Regions from separate parts of the Erwinia sp. PME.40.26/001 genome, predicted to be linked through region 1. Evidence: predicted binding sites of a transcription regulator. Region 1 holds the regulator's gene; each other region holds the start of a gene.
What was found. Region 1 encodes PurR, which represses purine synthesis genes. Its sites were predicted from a motif close to CANGCAAACGTTTGCNTG; they were not measured.
Positions count from the first base shown of each region.

Region 2: a site for PurR is predicted at 1,185-1,202, ahead of ACZ3HG_RS12580 (NCS2 family permease). Genes of this name have one in related genera too.
Region 3: a site for PurR is predicted at 1,291-1,308, ahead of rbsD (D-ribose pyranase). Genes of this name have one in related genera too.

Region 1 covers NZ_JBVHNP010000001.1:373,470-376,748, forward strand. The annotation lists gene punC (purine nucleoside transporter PunC) at 1-474, opposite strand, end outside; gene punR (DNA-binding transcriptional activator PunR) at 588-1,505, shown strand; gene purR (HTH-type transcriptional repressor PurR) at 1,516-2,541, opposite strand; gene cydH (cytochrome bd-I oxidase subunit CydH) at 2,836-2,925, shown strand; gene ACZ3HG_RS02070 (C40 family peptidase) at 2,981-3,279, opposite strand, start outside.
Region 2 covers NZ_JBVHNP010000003.1:464,561-467,839, reverse strand. The annotation lists gene ACZ3HG_RS12590 (hypothetical protein) at 33-320, shown strand; gene yieH (6-phosphogluconate phosphatase) at 378-1,040, opposite strand; gene ACZ3HG_RS12580 (NCS2 family permease) at 1,286-2,599, shown strand; gene ACZ3HG_RS12575 (4'-phosphopantetheinyl transferase family protein) at 2,639-3,279, opposite strand, start outside.
Region 3 covers NZ_JBVHNP010000003.1:508,342-511,620, forward strand. The annotation lists gene alsS (acetolactate synthase AlsS) at 1-335, shown strand, start outside; gene ACZ3HG_RS12770 ((S)-acetoin forming diacetyl reductase) at 368-1,141, shown strand; gene rbsD (D-ribose pyranase) at 1,320-1,739, shown strand; gene rbsA (ribose ABC transporter ATP-binding protein RbsA) at 1,747-3,258, shown strand; gene rbsC (ribose ABC transporter permease) at 3,255-3,279, shown strand, end outside.

The sequences.
Region 1 (3,279 bases):
CCAGGAAAAGTGCTGTAACAGCCAGGCTCCCAGCAAGGGTGCCAGCGCGGGAGACAGCGCCACCAGCGGCATAATCGTGGCAAATATGCGATTGGCCTGCGCACCGCTGTAGCGATCAACGACCAGCGCCTGCCAGCTGACGGCCGCTGCACATACGCCGACGGCCTGCACAAAGCGCATCGCCAGCAGCCAGGGTGCCGACTCCACCCACAGCATGGCGGCGCAGCCAATGGCGAACAGGCTGAGACCCATCACCAGCACGGGCTTACGGCCGATGCGGTCAGAGAGCGGGCCCCAGACCAGTTGCGCACAGGCAAAACCGGCAAGGAAAATACTCAGGCTGGCGCTGATGGCACCGGCTTGGGTGCCCAGATCCTGCTGCATTACGCCAAAAGCGGGGAGGTACATATCGGTGGCAAGAAAACCCAGCATACTCAGTATGGCCAGGTAAAACATAAATCCTTTGGAACGCATGGTTTTTAACTCTTATCAGACAATTTTTTCACGTGCGCAGTGTAATCCCGTGCCGAGTGCGCTGTGAAACGCTATTATTCGTCTATTGCAGTGAAATAATTTGAAGGCAAGTTATGTGGTCTGAATATTCTCTCGAAGTGGTTGACGCTGTCGCCAGAACGGGCAGCTTTACCGCCGCAGCGGCAGAGCTTCATCGCGTACCATCTGCGGTCAGCTACACCGTTCGCCAGCTTGAGGAGTGGCTGGCTGTGAGCCTGTTTGAACGCCGCCATCGCGACGTGGTGTTGACCGAGGCGGGTCGCGTATTCAGTGAAGAGGGGCGGGCTGTTATCAAAAAAATGCTTGCCACGCGAACCCGCTGCCAGCAGGTGGCAAACGGCTGGCGCGGGCAGATTAACATTGCGGTGGACAGGATTGTACGGCCGGCGCGCACGCGTCAGCTGGTGGTGGATTTTTATCGTCATTTCCCGGACATGGAGCTGCACATCATGCCGGAGGTGTTTAACGGCGTCTGGGATGCGCTGGCTGACGGTCGCGTGGACGTGGCAATAGGCGCAACCCAGGCCATTCCTGTGAGGGGGCGTTTTGCCTTTCGCGACATGGGCAGTCTGAACTGGCGCTGCGTAGTCCAGTCCCAACATCCGCTGCACCGTTACGAAGGCGCGCTGAGTGAAGCGCTGATCCGCGAATGGCCCTCGCTGGTGCTGGAGGATACGTCGCGGGCGCTGCCGAAGCGCACAACCTGGACGCTGGACAATCAGCGGCGGCTGGTGGTACCGGACTGGGAAAGCGCATTCGACTGCCTGCGTGCCGGGCTGTGCGTCGGGATGGTACCGGGGCACTTTGCCCAGCCCTGGCTGCAACAGCAGGTGCTGGGTGAGCTGACGCTGGCCTCGCCGTTTCCTGACAGTCCCTGCTACCTCAGCTGGTCTGAGCACAGCGCCTCACCGGCGCTGAACTGGTTGCTGGCCTATCTGGGCAATACCGAAACGCTGAATGCAGAATGGCTGAGTGAACAGCCCGGGATCTGATGCGCGGATATTAACGGCGATAGTCGCGGAAGGGGCCGTCGGCAACGGAGCGGCGTTCGATCAGTGAAGGATGCACTTCAATCGTCTGCTGCTCTTCACGTTTGCTGGTGATGCGGTCAAGCAGCATATCAAAGGCTGTTTCCCCCAGACGCTCTTTTGGCTGGTGTACGGTGGTCAGCGCCGGGGTGAAGTAACGGGCGTTGCGCACGTTATCATAACCGATCACCGAAATATCCTGCGGTACGCGCAACCCCATCTCGTCCGCTGCGCAAATCGCACCCATCGCCATAATATCTCCCCCACAGAAGATCGCCGTCGGACGCTGCTTCTGTGACAGTATTTGCTGCATGGCGCGGTAGCCAGATTCCGGTTCAAAGTCGCCCTGTACCAGCCATTCATCGCGCAGGGTAATCCCGGCTTCAGCCAGTGCTTTCAGGAAGCCCGCATGGCGACCGCCGCCGGTATTGCGTTCCAGCTGTCCCGGGATCGCCCCGATATCACGATGGCCGCGCTCGATCAGATAACGCCCCGCCAGATAGCCGCCTTCAAAAGCGTTATCGAGCACGGTATCGGTAAAGTCTCCGCGTGACTCGCCCCAGTCCATCACCACCATTGGAATATTACGGTTCTCTTCCAGCATGGCTATCAGGGGGTCAGGATATTCTGAACACATGACCAGCAGGCCATCGACACGCTTCTGCGCCATCATCGACAGATACGCCTGCTGCTTTTGCAGATCGTTATGCGCATTGCCGAGGATCAGCGTATAGCCTTTAGCAAAGCAGCGGTTTTCAATCGCTTCAATGATTTCGGCAAAGTAGGGGGCTTCACTGGATGTGGCCAGCAGCCCGATGGTTTTGGTGTGGTTCACCTTAAGACTGCGGGCAACGGCGCTGGGGGAGTAATGCAAAGCTTTAATTGCCGCCCATACCGCTTCGCGCGTCTCTTCGGCTACAAAGCGCGTTTTGTTGATGACATGGGACACGGTGGTGGTGGACACACCGGCACGCTTTGCCACATCCTTAATTGTTGCCATTAAAATCCTACTCCTGGTGTTATCGTAACGTACTGATAACAATTTGGTTAAACGTTTGCCTGCGCGCCGCTATTGCTGCCCGACGAGAACGATCTGGGGTGCTGTCTCAAAGATTCGGGGAGGGGTAAAATCATCCGTAGAGTGACATGCAGCGCTGACTTAAAACGTTTCCGGGCGTGTTGCGCAACGGAAAGGAATAATTCTAACAAGGCTGGGCGCAGAAAACGAGATTTTTACGGGTAAGTATGGGAAAATCTGTTGGCTTACACATTGCAGGGTTATTAAGGAGAAAATATGAACACCGATATGAAAATGACAGCGCTGGCGGTGGTGGGTTCACTGCTGATGATTATTGCGTTTAGTTTTACCGCAGTCATGCACTAAGTCCGGCCCGGGAGGAGGTGACCCCTCCCGTATACCCATCACGCTGACGGCACAGTTAACGAATTGTCTTCGGTGTCATCACCCGGCGTGCGCCGATGTAATGCTCCTGCCAGTAATCTTCACTCAGTGCACTGACCTGGATATCTTTACCGGTGCGCGGAGACTGAATAAATTTGCCCCCACCCAGATAAACCCCTACGTGGTCGGCCGTGCCGCGACCGTTAATGCGGAAGAAGACCAGGTCCCCTTTTTCCAGCTGATCGCGTTTGACCGAGGCGGCATCGCGCAGGTGATACATTTCATTTGCCGTACGGGGGATTTTGAACTTCACCAGATCTTTGTAGGCGTACCACA
Region 2 (3,279 bases), on a different contig from region 1:
TTATGACGCCGGGTAATAGGGGGTTGATTGATATGAAAATAAAGAAAACACCTGTAGAGCAAAAAAAATTCGAAATGCTACATCAGTTAGCGTTAATTTGTGGCGAGATTGAATCCAGTCGGGGAGAGGGGGGCGGCTTACAGCAGCCTGAGGTCTGGCCTAAAACCCGGGATTTAGCGGACAGCTGCGGAGAGAGTATTTATATTACACGCACCCTGCTTCTCCAGTTGGTTGCCGAGGGGAAAGTGATCAAACACTCTTCCCTGTTGTTGAAGTCACTGCGCTGGTATATCAATAAAAATGACGGGATTGAGCCTTAATCCCGTCCGTGTGCCCTGAAAATACAGGTAAAGGCGTTACGGCCTATCCTATTGCCGTCAGCGGGTCAGCTGCCAGCCGCGTGCCTGCCAGAGCCCGGGTAGATCGGCCATATCCTTAAATACCGTTACCAGCGGGTGATCGATATGGGGGTTATGGGCATCCACGCAATAATAGAATACCGGGATCCCGGCCGCGATGCCGGCCTTCGCCCCGGCTTCCGAGTCATCCACCAGTATGCAGTGCTCAATTGCAACGCCCATCTGCCGGGCAGCGTGGTACATCAGCTCCGGCTCCGGCTTCCAGTGTCCGATGTCGTAACCGCTGTAGAGACGATCGCCAAAGTACGCACGCATTCCGGTCAGGCCAAGCGAATGCTCCATTTTGGGGACCGTGCCGTTGGAGACAACACACATCGCTACACCGATCTTGTCCAGTAGCGCTTTAGCTCCGGTGATCGGTTTAAGCTCTAACTCGAACAACCGGGCCACTTCCCGGCGATAGGCTGGCTCAAGGACCTCCACGGGCGTTGTGAGCTGATGCTGCCGGCAGACGTCGGCGATGATGTCATACAGCTTCACGCCTTTATATTTCTCGAACATCTCCTGCAACGACAGCGAAGCGCCAAACTCTGCGAAGGTGTTAACGTACGCCTGCGTACAGAGCATTTCGCTGTCGACCAGTGTGCCGTCACAATCGAAAAAAATACATTCCACTGACATCCTGCTTCCTTATGCGTCCTGATGGGCTGATACCGAATAGTAGCGTGAAGCAGGGGGACATTTCGATTATTGATCGTACAAACCCTGTTTTTTGCCGTGTGCAGTGTCTTTTCCAGTTAACGGCAGAGATAAGACGGTAAAAACAGCGCAATCGGTTGCGAAAAAACCGGGTGATCAATATCCCAAAATCTGAATTTTGGGGTAGGATAACGGCCGACAACTTTTCTCCGTTCTGGAAACACATAATGACGAATCCCGGTCTGTTACAACGGATTTTTAAATTGCAGGAGCATGGCACCACCGTACGTACTGAGGTGATTGCTGGTTTCACCACTTTCCTGACGATGGTCTATATCGTTTTTGTTAACCCGCAGATCCTGGGCGTGGCTGGCATGGATACCCAGGCTGTCTTTGTGACGACCTGCCTGATTGCCGCCTTTGGCAGTATTTTGATGGGGCTGGTAGCCAATCTGCCGGTTGCCCTGGCTCCGGCGATGGGCCTGAACGCTTTCTTTGCCTTTGTGGTAGTTGGCGCGATGGGCATTTCCTGGCAGATCGGTATGGGTGCTATCTTCTGGGGAGCGGTAGGGCTGCTGCTGCTGACAATTTTCCGCGTGCGCTACTGGATGATCGCCAATATCCCGCTGAGCCTGCGGGTGGGGATCACCGCCGGTATTGGCTTGTTTATCGCCATGATGGGGCTGAAAAATGCAGGCATCATTGTCGCCAATGAAGCGACGCTGGTGTCGGTGGGCAACCTCACCTCTCACAGCGTGCTGCTGGGCGCACTGGGCTTCTTTATTATCGCGATTCTCGCCTCACGCAATATCCATGCTGCGGTGCTGGTGTCGATCGTGGTGACCACCGGTATTGGCCTGGCCATCGGTGACGTGAAGTACACGGGGATCTTTTCTGCGCCACCGGCGGTGACCTCGGTGCTGGGGCAGGTTAATCTCAAGGATTCACTGAATATTGGCATGGCGGGGATTATCTTCTCCTTTATGCTGGTGAACCTGTTTGACTCCTCCGGGACGCTGATTGGCGTAACGGATAAAGCAGGCCTGACCGATGAGAACGGCAAGTTCCCCCGCATGAAGCAGGCGCTGTACGTCGACAGCATCAGCTCTGTCGCCGGTTCCTTTATCGGCACCTCTTCCGTCACCGCCTATATCGAAAGCTCATCCGGTGTGTCTGTCGGTGGCCGTACGGGATTAATGGCGGTCGTGACGGGCGTACTGTTCCTGCTGGTGATGTTCCTGTCACCGCTGGCAGGCATGGTGCCAGCCTACGCGGCAGCGGGTGCGCTGATTTATGTGGGCGTGCTGATGACCTCCAGCCTGTCGCGCGTGAAATGGGACGACCTGACCGAAGCCGTTCCGGCGTTTGTTACTGCGGCAATGATGCCGTTTAGTTTCTCGATTACGGAAGGGATTGCGCTGGGCTTTATCTCTTACTGTGTGATGAAACTGGGAACCGGCCGCTGGCGTGAAATCAGCCCGTGCGTGGTGGTGGTGGCGCTGCTGTTCGTGCTGAAAATCGCTTTCGTCGACGCGCACTGATGTAACAGGCGGGTGGCAGAAAGGCCACCCGCATCCTCTTCAGGAATAGTTAAGCTGTTTTTCGGTTGGAAGGCTGGTCAGTCGCAGCGTGCGCGGCCCCAGATTTTGGGCGCAGACATTAAAATCGCGCAGCGATTCCCATCCATTATCATGATTATATTCCCACAGCCGCAGCCGGTCGGTGCCTGGCGACAGTGCGCAGGACCAGACCAGTAACGGCTCAACGTCACACAGCGCCTGTATGTCAGGCCAGGTAACCGAACGCAGGCGTCCCGATGCGGGATGTAATCGCAGCGAGTTGATCCCGTCTTCGCCTTCCCCGGTCAGCTTGAGAATGCTCTGGCGCAGCGTCCAGAGTTGAGTGGAGGCTTCAATGGCGTCGTTCTGCGCATTGATCCAGGCCTTTTCCCCTGACGACAGGCATTCAAAATGATGCTCCATCGTCTGGCGACTGTGCGCGCGAATAATTTCCATGTCCAGCCCGGCACGCCCTCCTTCCTCTGCTAACGCTACGCCGACCATATTTCCGGCGTAGGCAAAACTGAAGTCCGGAAGATCCTGATCGGCAAAGCAGGGGCGTCCGCTGGCGCTGGTGATCAGCTCTGGCAGAACAGGCATCCCGTATACACGCTGCATCAGCTCGGCCAGCAGGATACGGGCGGCCAGATAGCGGGCACGAC
Region 3 (3,279 bases), on a different contig from region 1:
GTTTCCTGCAGTCGAGCATGGAGCTGGAAACGGCGGTACGGCTGGGTGCTAACCTGCTGCATATCATCTGGGTGGATGAGTGCTACAACATGGTGGCGATGCAGGAAGAGAAGAAATATCAGCGGGTCTCCGGGGTGAAATTCGGGCCGATTGATTTTAAAGCCTATGCGGAGTCCTTTGGCGCAGCGGGATTCGCAGTTGAAAGTGCCGAGATGCTGGAGCCAACGCTGCGGAAAGCCATGGACGTGCAGGGCCCGGCGGTGGTAGCGATCCCGGTGGATTATGCCGATAACCCGCTGCTGATGGGACAGCTGCACCTCAGCCAGATTTTGTAAATTCTGTTAACCCTAAACGAGAAGGAGTTCATATGAAAAACAACGTAGCCCTGGTGACCGGTGCGGGTCAGGGGATAGGACGTGCGATAGCCCTGCGTCTGGCAAAGGAGGGTTTTGCCGTTGCCGTCGCCGATTTTAACCCGGACACAGCACGCCAGGTAGCTGATGAAATTGCCAGCGCAGGCGGTAAATCACTGGCGGTCGCCGTGGATGTTTCAAAGCGCGATGAGGTGTTTGCCGCTGTTGAAGAGGCGCGTAAAACGCTGGGAGGGTTTAACGTCATCGTCAACAATGCCGGCGTGGCCCCCACCACGCTGATCGAAGAGATTACGGAAGAGGTGATCGATAAGGTTTATGCCGTGAACGTTAAAGGGGTGATCTGGGGCATCCAGGCGGCGGTTAAGGCGTTCAAAGCGGAAGGTCACGGCGGCAAAATCATCAATGCCTGTTCGCAGGCGGGCCATGTCGGGAATCCGGAGCTGGCAATCTACAGCTCGAGTAAATTCGCTGTGCGCGGCCTGACGCAAACGGCTGCACGGGATCTTGCATCGCTGGGGATAACCGTCAATGGCTACTGCCCTGGCATAGTAAAAACCCCGATGTGGGACGAGATCGACCGCCAGTTCTCTGCAGCGGCAGGCAAACCCGCCGGCTATGGTACGGCGGAGTTTGCCAAAAACATCACGCTGGGCCGTCTGTCTGAACCGGAAGATGTTGCCGCCTGCGTGGCCTTCCTTGCCGGTCCGGACTCGAACTATATGACCGGGCAGTCACTGCTTATTGATGGCGGTATGGTCTTTAATTAATCCTGTTTTGGCCCTTTACCGGTAACAGTAGAGGGCCATTTTCATCCTTAAAACAAATCCCTCCTCTGCGTCAGCGAAACGTTTCGATGGCGATCACAATTTCAACATTCGATGATTGTTTTCCCCTGTGCATTTCTTACACTCCCTGTCAGCGAAACGTTTCGCTCTGGAGTGAATAATGAAAAAAGGCACCTTACTAAATTCTGCTATCTCATCCGTGATTTCCCGGCTTGGTCATACTGACAGCATTGTAATTGGCGATGCCGGTCTGCCGATCCCACAGGGTCCGCAGCGTATTGACCTGGCCGTAACGCAGGGTATACCGACGTTTTTACAGGTCGCCCAGGCGGTCACCCATGAGATGCAGGTAGAGAGTGCCATCATTGCGGAAGAAATTAAGCAGCATAATCCGCAGCTTCACAGTGAACTGATCGCCCTGCTCGACTTACTGCAACAACACCAGGGTAATACCATCAGTATCTGTTATGTCAGTCACGAACAGTTCAAACAACAAACACAGCACAGTCAGGCAGTCATTCGCAGCGGGGAGTGTTCCCCGTATGCGAATGTCATTCTGATCGCTGGCGTGACCTTCTGAGGCGGTTATGCAACCTTTACTGCAATTAAAAGGTATCGACAAATCCTTCCCGGGCGTGAAAGCGCTGTCGGGTGCGGCGATTTCGGTGTATCCGGGGCGCGTGATGGCGCTGGTCGGTGAGAACGGCGCGGGGAAATCCACCATGATGAAAGTGCTGACCGGGATCTATGCCCGTGATGCGGGGTCTTTTGCATGGCTGGGTAAGGAAACCACCTTTAACGGACCTAAAGAGTCTCAGGCGGCCGGGATTGGCATTATCCATCAGGAACTTAACCTGATCCCACAGCTGAGTATTGCTGAAAACATTTTCCTTGGCCGCGAGTTCGTTAATCGTTTTGGCGGCATTCAGTGGAAAAAAATGTATGCAGAAGCAGACGCGCTGCTGAAACGCCTTAATCTGCGCTTCAACAGCCACAAGCTGGTGGGTGACCTGTCGATTGGTGACCAGCAGATGGTGGAGATTGCCAAGGTGCTGAGCTTCGAATCTAAGGTGATCGTCATGGACGAACCGACGGATGCGCTGACCGATACCGAAACCGCCTCGCTGTTCCGGGTGATCAACGAGCTGAAAGCCCAGGGCTGCGGCATTGTCTATATCTCCCACCGCATGAAAGAGATTTTTGAGGTTTGCGACGATGTCACTATTTTCCGCGACGGGCAGTTTATCGCGGAGCGTGAAGTGGCCACCCTGACCGAAGAGTCGCTGATTGAAATGATGGTCGGCCGCAAGCTGGAAGAGCAATATCCGCGTCTGGATAAGGCGCCAGGTGAGGTTCGTCTTAACGTTGAACACCTCTGTGGCTCCGGCGTTGAGGACGTCAGCTTTACGCTGCGCAAAGGTGAAATATTGGGTGTGGCCGGGCTGATGGGCGCGGGACGTACCGAACTGATGAAAGTGCTTTACGGGGCATTATCCCGCCGCAGCGGTACGGTGACGCTGGACGGCAAAAATGTGGTGGCCCGTTCCCCGGAAGAGGGGCTGGCTAACGGTATCGTCTATATCTCGGAAGATCGTAAACGCGATGGTCTGGTGCTGGGAATGACGGTTAAAGAGAACATGTCGTTGACCGCGCTTAACTACTTCAGCTACGGCGGCGGCCGTTTAAAACATGCGGAAGAGCAGCTGGCGGTCGGGGACTTTATCAAGCTGTTTAACGTTAAAACCCCATCAATGAACCAGCCCATTGGCCTGCTTTCCGGCGGTAATCAGCAAAAAGTCGCGATAGCCCGCGGGCTGATGACGCGTCCTAAAGTGCTGATCCTTGATGAGCCGACGCGCGGCGTCGACGTGGGTGCGAAAAAAGAGATCTATCAGCTGATTAACCAGTTTAAACAGGAAGGGCTGAGCATCATTCTCGTCTCGTCCGAAATGCCGGAAGTGCTGGGTATGAGTGACCGCGTGCTGGTGATGCACGAAGGTCGTCTGAGCGGTGACTTCCCGATTGAACAAGCCTCGCAGGAAATTTTGATGGCGGCGGCAGTGGGTAAACATTACAGCGCGGAGCTGGCAACACTATGAGTACGCAAACAATTCCTTCAC